Regions from separate parts of the Peribacillus sp. NPDC096447 genome, predicted to be linked through region 2. Evidence: riboswitches for the same ligand, from Rfam matches in the RefSeq annotation. Region 2 holds a riboswitch; the other holds the start of a gene.

What was found. Region 2 has a riboswitch for ZMP and ZTP ahead of ACIQZD_RS22760 (phosphoribosylaminoimidazolecarboxamide formyltransferase). Riboswitches for the same ligand answer to the same signal wherever they lie in the genome.
Region 1: it holds a riboswitch for ZMP and ZTP, as region 2 does, so the genes downstream of both, ACIQZD_RS05810 (phosphoglycerate dehydrogenase) here and ACIQZD_RS22760 (phosphoribosylaminoimidazolecarboxamide formyltransferase) in region 2, are expected to answer to the same signal.

What each region holds. Positions count from the first base shown of each region.
Region 1 covers NZ_JBIWEV010000001.1:1,160,978-1,165,465, forward strand. Annotated here, with positions in the region: gene ACIQZD_RS05790 (M4 family metallopeptidase) at 1-454, opposite strand, end outside; gene ACIQZD_RS05795 (hypothetical protein) at 784-1,266, shown strand; gene ACIQZD_RS05800 (hypothetical protein) at 1,653-1,814, shown strand; gene ACIQZD_RS05805 (hypothetical protein) at 1,811-1,978, shown strand; gene ACIQZD_RS05810 (phosphoglycerate dehydrogenase) at 2,073-3,272, opposite strand; ZMP/ZTP riboswitch at 3,379-3,457, opposite strand; gene ACIQZD_RS05815 (ATP-dependent metallopeptidase FtsH/Yme1/Tma family protein) at 3,652-4,095, opposite strand; gene ACIQZD_RS05820 (GNAT family N-acetyltransferase) at 4,243-4,488, shown strand, end outside.
Region 2 covers NZ_JBIWEV010000008.1:26-4,513, reverse strand. Annotated here, with positions in the region: gene ACIQZD_RS22770 (hypothetical protein) at 1,095-1,244, opposite strand; gene ACIQZD_RS22765 (hypothetical protein) at 1,526-1,699, opposite strand; gene ACIQZD_RS22760 (phosphoribosylaminoimidazolecarboxamide formyltransferase) at 1,912-3,078, opposite strand; ZMP/ZTP riboswitch at 3,127-3,205, opposite strand; gene ACIQZD_RS22755 (type 1 glutamine amidotransferase family protein) at 3,660-4,292, opposite strand.

The DNA.
Region 1 (4,488 bases), on a different contig from region 2:
CCATTTCATCTCCGTCCCAATAGGCATTCGTGAATTTATTGCCATAATGAACGTTCAGAATGATATCAAGGCCTTGGTTATCAATTGAATTACGGTGCAAGACATCCTTGAAATAATCACGCACAACTCCGCTATAATCGTATGCAGCGTTAACTACCGGGTCTGCACTTGATCGATCTCCTTCTTTCCTAGCCTCATTCTCCCGGAGTTTCGTTCCTCCCCTGCAATCATAAACATGGCGGGCAGATTCACCATGACGCCCAGATCCTGCATCAGTTAAAGCGACAACACCGTCAATATCGTATTCTTTCAAAATTCTGCGCCTGCGCATTTGACGGCTTTTCGCTAAACTGATCCGTGCTTCTTCCACTTCATTTTGTGCCAAATTCTCAAGAATATAGTTAGGTACGATGAAACACTGACACTTCAATTTGGAACAATCTCTTTTGTGCATATCCGTCACTCCTTCATGTTTTTTTACGATCTATTACAGTTTCTTTTTTCAAAAGCTGCTTTTCTTAATGCTTTTGTCTTCAACATCGGTTCATTAGCAGTTTAAATCCGTTTACATGGTCACCTAGATGCTCTTCCTATTTTCAACACATTTCTATAGTGTACTTTCGCCGTAGATACCTCATTTCCCTCCATTCCTTCCCTGCCCAACTTGTTCAACCCACTCACCCTTGTTTATTGGATTATTCTGCTCGTGCTGCATATACTGGATTGTTCCTTTAAAAAAGGGAGCTTCCTCAGAAATAAACCACCTTTAAGGAGGGCATAACATTGGTAACTTCACAGGGAACTGCTTCAATTAGCTTTCCATTCCCATCTGTATGGGGTATCCACTCTTCAATAGCTGGCAGAACGATTATTTGGGGCACACTTACCATTAACTCCATTATAGAAAATAGGGTGGTTGGTACGGTTAATTTTCGTGGCAGACCCATTCCGATTAATGGATTTTGGAATGAAAGCACCAAACAAATCGCATTTGATTCACCTTATGCCACTTTCTCCGGCAACTTAACCATAATTGATGATCAACAGAGTAGAATTCGACATTTCATTCTTCAAGGACGTTTTCTTATGAAGCCTCCCTCTCTGCACGCAGGTGAGTCCGGATCATGGATTGCCACTACTGATATAGCTCTGAATGAATTTCCTATTAGCGGTAATGCCTATACCGGGCAATTACCTCCTGTTGGAGCTTTTTTAACAACGAATATCCTTCATCAGCATCAGAATTTTTGGGGAAGAACAATATAGGGTAATCCTTTCTGTGTAGAATGGGTGTTTAACATAAGGAATCGTCTCTGTATTTCATAGGGGCGATTCTTTTACTTAGAGGGATAAACAAAAGTCATATTGAACTGACAGGTTGGCTGAGAATGTAAGGTTACATTGATTAAGGTTCGCAACACGTTGCTCCCTGGCGTTCAGCTGATCGCAATGCTTCCCCTGTTGGGTACCGTTTTGCCTAACTCACTAAGTAGATATATATATATGAGATAGTTATTTTGGTAGATAAATTATAATTCCATTAACTTAAAATGAGTACAGATGGAATATAGATTGACAGCATTTGCACTGTACTTCATACTATTGTATTAACAGAAGTGACAGAATATTTAGTTAATTGGGAGGATGAAACTATGAAAACATCAGTAATGACCATGGACCTACAATTATTAGCAGATGTTCTCAGGGAAAATAATTGTACAAGTTTAATACATGCAATAGCAGAAAAGGATTTTCAAGTGGCTCAAATGCTTGATGTATTAATATTTGAGGATAAATGGGAGGATGGCATATGACTAAGCTCAGAATCCTTTTAACCATTCCTATATTGCTATATGGAATTTACGTATTTGTTGCCATTCAAAACGATAAGGATATTCCACTTTATTTGCATCTTCTATTCGCACTCTATTTGATGTTGTTTGTACATTATGAAGAAAAAACGGAGGTGAAACCCTGACAGATTTTTAGTTTAATAAACAAAGCCTAAAAAAGCCTCAACTCCTTAAAGGAATTGAGGCTTTCACTATTAATCATCTTTCTTCCGGTTCCAATTAGATAATACGAGTTGTAACGATGCCTTCGATTTGTTTGATTTTTTCTTCCAATCCAGGAATGATATCGCCGTTTACTTCACCGTCAATGTCGATGATCGTATAGGCATATCCCCCACGGCTTCTGTTAACCATGTCAGCGATGTTCAGATTAAAGCTTGATACAGCCAGCGTGATTTGCCCAACCATGTTCGGAACGTTTTCGTGGAAAGTTGCCACACGACGGTTTCCTGTATAAGGAAGGGAAGTGTTCGGGAAATTCACAGAGTTCTTGATGTTCCCTGTTTCTAAAAAGCTCTTCAACTGACGAGCTGCCATGATCGCACAGTTTTCCTCTGACTCTAGCGTAGAGGCACCAAGATGCGGAATTGGAACGACATTTTTCATTTTCAGCACGTTTTCATTCGGGAAGTCTGTAATGAACTTGCCTACTTTTCCGCTTTCAAGTGCAGCTTGCATATCAGTTTCATTCACTAGCTCGCCGCGTGAGAAATTCAAGATATGTACGCCCGGCTTCATGATGCTGAATGTTTCTTGGTTGAACATTCCTCTTGTGTCGTCAGTTAATGGAACGTGTACTGTAATATAATCAGATTCTGCAAACAATTCTTCAATCGTCATGGCGCGCTGTACATTGCGTGACAAATTCCAAGCTGTATCAACAGAGATGAACGGGTCAAACCCAATGACATCCATGTCCAAATCAAGCGCATCATTCGCTACAAGTGCACCGATCGCTCCTAAACCGATTACGCCAAGAGTTTTCCCCTTGATTTCTTTACCAACGAATTGTTTCTTTCCTGCTTCAACAAGCTTTGGAATTTGTTCTCCTTCGCCTTCTAGTGTCTTTGTCCAAGCCACACCTGCAAAAAGGTTACGAGATGAAGCCATTAATGTCGTTAGCACCATTTCTTTTACAGCGTTTGCGTTAGCACCAGGTGTATTGAAAACGACAATTCCTTGCTCGGTACATTTGTCGACCGGAATATTATTGACTCCAGCCCCTGCCCTTGCGATTGCTTTTAACTGATCGCCGAATTCCATAGTATGCATGTTAAAGCTGCGAAGAACGATTGCATCAGGGTTTTCACTGTCATTATCAACCGTAAAATCCCCTTTGTTGAATACATTCAGTCCGCTTTCGGCAATATTATTTAACGCCTTGATCGTTTTCACTTTTTCTAAAAGAATTGTGCTCATTTTGTTTGCTCCTCTTTTGAATATGATAGTTTTGAAATTTCAAAATACTGACTTTAAACCTTCAATATCTGTTAATATACAGAAAGAGGCAAGGGATAAAATCCCTTACCTCTGCCCAGGCGAACGGCTACGACACTATGTGTTCCCTCACGGTTATCCGTGTTTCGCCAGTTGCACATAGTCTTTTTCATTTATTTCATTCTATCAAACTATTCTGGAATCTTCAATATCAAATTATATGTTTATCCCTTTTTTTGCAGAAGTCACAACTCAACAGAAATATCGACGAAACTTACAGTTTTATCTGCGAAATTAGAAATATATCGACGAAATCTATAGTTTTATCTCCGAAAATAGGAATATATCGACGAAAACTCCATTATCTATGACGGTCCAATCTTTTTATTACAACTGTAAATAGTAATATGACTAAAAACAGCATGAAAATGATCATGAACGGAATGGTCGTTGTAAAAAGAGAGACCCATCCACTTGTCTCGTCTTCTGGCGTAATCTCAATTTTTTCTATATCATGTTCCTCTGCAGCATTATTCATTCTATCTAGTGAAATTTCACTATTTGGTACAGACGCGATAAAGTATTGATCCTTTTCATACCCTACCAGCCCACCTCTTATTTCATAAACACTTTTTTGTGGCTCCAACTCTAAAAATGTCACTTTCCCATCCTCTAAAGTTGTAAAAAATTCATCTTCAGTTAATTTCTCAGTCGGTTCTTTGTCATTATTAAAAACCAGCACAATCCCCAAGGTAACCAAGAAGATTAATAAATAAAATACTTTACTACGGAAAATCCGCTTCATCTCATACCTTCTTCCACATTAAGCAAACTATAGAAAATAGTAACATACAAAGTTAATTCTTGGAATATCTCGGGCCGATTAGTTGCAAAATGGATAATATTAGTAAATTATAAGAAATATAGCAAACTTAAAAAAGGAGGAACCACTATGCTAATAAGAGAGGCAACGGTTGCTGATGCGGAAGGTATAGCAATAGTCCATGTGGATTGCTGGCGAACTACTTATAAAGAAATAATGCCGAGTGATTTTTTAGATAATCTGTCTTATGAGAAAAGGAAAGACATATGGATAAAGAATATAAATAGAGATGAAAATTATGTTTATGTCGCAGAAAATAACGAAGGAAAAATAGTTGGATTTATAGATGGCGGGAAAAGGGATACGAATCAAGTT
Region 2 (4,488 bases):
AATGGAGCTGTTTCCAGCCCCATAAAGAAGTAAAGCATGCGTTAGTTGCATAAGTAAGAGGTTTGAAAAAATAACCTGTATATATTTGAACGATGAATAACTTACCTATTTTCTTGTGTTTGTTTGCACCATATACAGAAAATTGGGAAAAACGTAATCAAAAACGTAACTAAGTTTATAAATTCATCAAAAAATACGTTAGAAACATTGATATATCAACAATTTAATAGATTACAGTTTATTTAATTGGTGTATATTTTTCCAATTATTTTAAATTATTCTATATTAGTTCTTACGATGAATACAATGTTTCTTAACTATCGCAATTGACTAGAATTGATTTACAACCATTTAGAAACGTAACCAAAACCGTAACCATTTTTATAAAAAACTCGTCAAGTATTGAAAGTATGAATTAAAGCAGCCGTTTCTATATTGGAATGCGTTGCTTTATTTTTTAATGGGGCATATCAGAAATGTTTAGCTGTGGTAAGAAAACTACTAGCAATAAAAGCTATTAAGCTAAACGCTGGTAGCTTGCTACATTCCATCTATGCTTATTAATCAGCTTTGTGTGTTCAGAAAACCATTCTAAGCGATTTTCAAACTTCTAATGATGATTGATAAGCTAATTTTGTCTAAGGCTAACTCTAACTTATCATCTATCTATTCTTTTATATAAAGAATTCCATAATTGCGTAAACCTGTAAACCTTTTAACCTATAAACGTTGATATAGTAGGTTTTTTATAGGTTTACCTTTAAGTTATTAGAAGTAAATTCAGCGCATTGGTATTCCCTGACTTTCTTTGAATGTGGGGTGTTGAGTATGTATCTTGCTGAAAAGATCGAGACTTATCTTTTTATTCAGCTACCTAAGCCAAGTGCTTGAGATTACTGGTGTATTCAAAATAACGGCTGGTCTATTGATTCTGCTACTGAAATTTTTAGTGAGGAATGGATATCTGATGACGAGTTTTTTGTCACCGAATCTGAAATTTATGGGAATAATAAACTCTATCATCAATTGAAAAAAGAACTTCGAATAATAAAAAAACATAGGGAGATTTTAGTCTTCCTATGTTTTCATTCATATTATTTATCTGTTTGTTTTTGCTTCTTTTTCAAATACTCCGCACGTATTTTTTCAAGTTGCTGCTTTTTATCAAATTTGGCAGGCTTCTGTTTTTCATGAAACTTTGTCACAGCTACCTGACCTTTGGTATCTAATTGATATTTTCCCACTTTGTTCACCTACTTTTCTTGTCTTTAAAGAGAATCTATTCAACAAATATAATATACCTTATTTTACTGAAGTATACCTTATTACTTTATTAGTGTACTGCTAACTTTGCATATATCAGTAAAAACATTAAAAACTTAGTAAAATAATTCATCGCCAAATGGTATTCATTTCATTGCTATAATCAAAATAAAATGCCTTGACACTCTGCATAAGCCTCAATAATTCTATTTCTTGTTTGTTCAGCTCTCTTCTAAAGATCCAATTGTTCGGTAAATAAGGTTTAAACATTAAAACAATCTAAGGCTACTCCATCTTTTAAATGGTTCTTAATGCTAATAACCATTACGTTCTCGATGATTTCAAATTTAGGTTTCTGAGGGGAAATATTGTTTTTTTTGCAAAGCCTTTTTACTACTTGTTTAAAAAAATCTACATCCCCAATATCTTTCTCCAAAAAATCACCCCTTGTTATTAACTTTTCTACTTATATCCACCTCAATCCAAATATTACCTTATTCAACTATCCTGCCCCTTTAGTTGATTAAGGAAACTTTAATGATCAAGCAGTTATATGTAAAAACTTAGTTACCATTATGAGCGTTATCGGAAATAGTATGAGAAAGAGCCCTTAGTAAAGAGGCTCTCATATTTATAATCATTCACAGCTTAATGATGAAATACACGAATGCCTGAATGTGCCATAACCATTCCATATTCATTTGCTGCTTGTAAAACTTGATCGTCTCGTAAAGAATTACCTGTTTGAACAACATATTTAACTCCACTTTGAGCAGCACGATCAATATTATCACGGAACGGTAAAAAAGCATCGGAAGCATAGGAAACTTCTTTTAATCTTTTTAACCATTGTTGTTTTTCACTCTTACTTAGCCTGTCAGGGACTTCTTGAAAACATTGTTTCCATTGTTGGTTTTCAGCTTCAGTAATATCATCATTCAGCCATCCATCAATCGCGTTATTAACTTCTACACGAGATATTCCTTCTCTGAACTTCATATTAAGTGCCCTTGGGTGTTGTCGTAACCACCATTTATCTGCTTTTTCAGCTGCTAACCTTGTACAATGAATACGTGATTGCTGCCCAGCACCAATTCCAATAGTTTGACCATCTAAAGCGAAACAAACAGAGTTTGATTGTGTATATTTCAATGTAATAAGGGCAACAAGAAGATCTTGCTTGGCTCTATCAGGAATATCACATTGTGCCGTAACAATATTGTCAAAAACTTCTTTTCTGATCCGTACATCATTTCTTTCTTGTTCTAAGGTAATTCCAAATACCGTTCTTTTTTCAATTGGAGCAGGAGCATAGTGTGGATCAATTTCTAAGATTAAATACTTTCCTTTCTTTTTCTGTTTCAAAATCTCTAATGCCTCTTGACTGTAACTTGGTGCAACAATGATATCAGAAACCTCTGTTTTTAGAAGGTTAGCTACAGTTACATCAACTTCATCACTAAATGCAGCACAATCACCAAATGAAGATATCCTATCTGTTCCTCGTGCTCTTGCGTAAGCAACGGCTAATGGAGAAAGTTTTATATCTTCAATGAAATAAGATTTAGCAAGTAAATCATTCAGTGGAGAGTACACAGCTGCACCTGCTGGACTAACATGTTTAAAGGATGCTGACGCAGGTTGACCAGTTGCTTGTCGAAGCTCTAGAACCAGTTGAAAAGCGTTTAAAGCATCTAAAACATTAATATAACTGGCTTCTCCATTTAATATTTTAATAGGCATGTTTTCTGTAACATAAACTTTAGCTTTACCCTGATTTGGATTCATTCCGTATCGTAAACAAATCTCTTTCATTTAAAGATCCCCTTTCAAAAATAAAAAAGTATTTGAACATGAGTTCAAATACTTTGCCCAGGCGTACGGCCGTTATCTATGTGCTCCCTCATGGTCCTCCATGTTTACGCCAGTAACACATAGTCTGTTTTATAAGAAAATTTTACATAATATTAGTAATTTTTACAATATATTTAGCTGATTTTTCTTTTTTTAAGTTGTATATCATACCCCCCCCCTTGTAGGCCAAGGGGGGGGATCATCTTCGAAATTATCGTTTTTGCTGTAGCTTTTGAAACAAATATTGATCAAATTAATACAAGAAACCTTGAAAATAAATAAATAGTAAGGACATGTTTTGAAAAAAGATGAATCAAAACATGCCCTTATACTAATTAATTGGATTATTCATTTATAAAAAAGATTGATCATTTTTGTGTTCCTTAATCAACTAACGCACCCGTTAGTTTAAGTTTAATCATTCACAATCTCTATTAACTTCTCTAAAATTTTAAAGTTATGTACTAAAACTATACTTTGACATCACATAAAGTATGGAGATTATTACAAGTAAAATAAAACTGCCAAGTTGATTTTTAAACTCACTTATTTATTGAGTTCATTAGTTGGAAAAAGTATTCATGTTTGTGAGTCTTATTTAGGTTATACCACGAATGTAATGTATCTGGTGCAAATACATCTAATTTTTTCAGTACTTCCACCGCAAATTCCAAAGGAGCTACTCCTGATGCAGTAACCAAATTTTCACCAGTTACTACAGGTTCCATCTCATAAAAATTTTCTCCTTTATAATTAGGACAGACCATTTTAATATACTCTAAGCTATTGCTTGTATGCTTTCTAGAATCTAGATATCCCATATTCGCTAGTCCCTCAGTTGCACCACAAATAGCAGCAACAATAGTGCCAAGCTTTAAAGCCTCGCCAATTTTTTTCAAGATAGATAGATGAATCGCTTCTCCCCAAGTATTCCCTCCAGGTAGAATTACAAGATCTTTACTATCAAAGTTACATTCATCAAGGGAAATATCTGGTTTTATACTCAGTCCCCCCATCGTAGTAATAATTTCTTTATTCGCTCCTACTGTAATTACTTTTAAAGGTGCTAAATCCTTTTTGAAATATCTTCCTGAATTTAGTTCAGCAATTAAATATCCATATTCCCAGTCTGACATTGTATTAAATACATATAGATAAACTTTTTTTATTTTCATCCACTAACACTCCAATCATAATTTTCATAGTTTATTTTTTCCACATCAAAAGCTACTCCATCAAAAAGAACGTATGTTCCTTTTGATGCAATTATATACCACAATTAACCAATAGTCTATTTCTTATTGAACTATCCTGCCCCTTTCGTATTATAAGGTCAGCCAGATATTTCTGGTTGAACAATTTTTATATCGA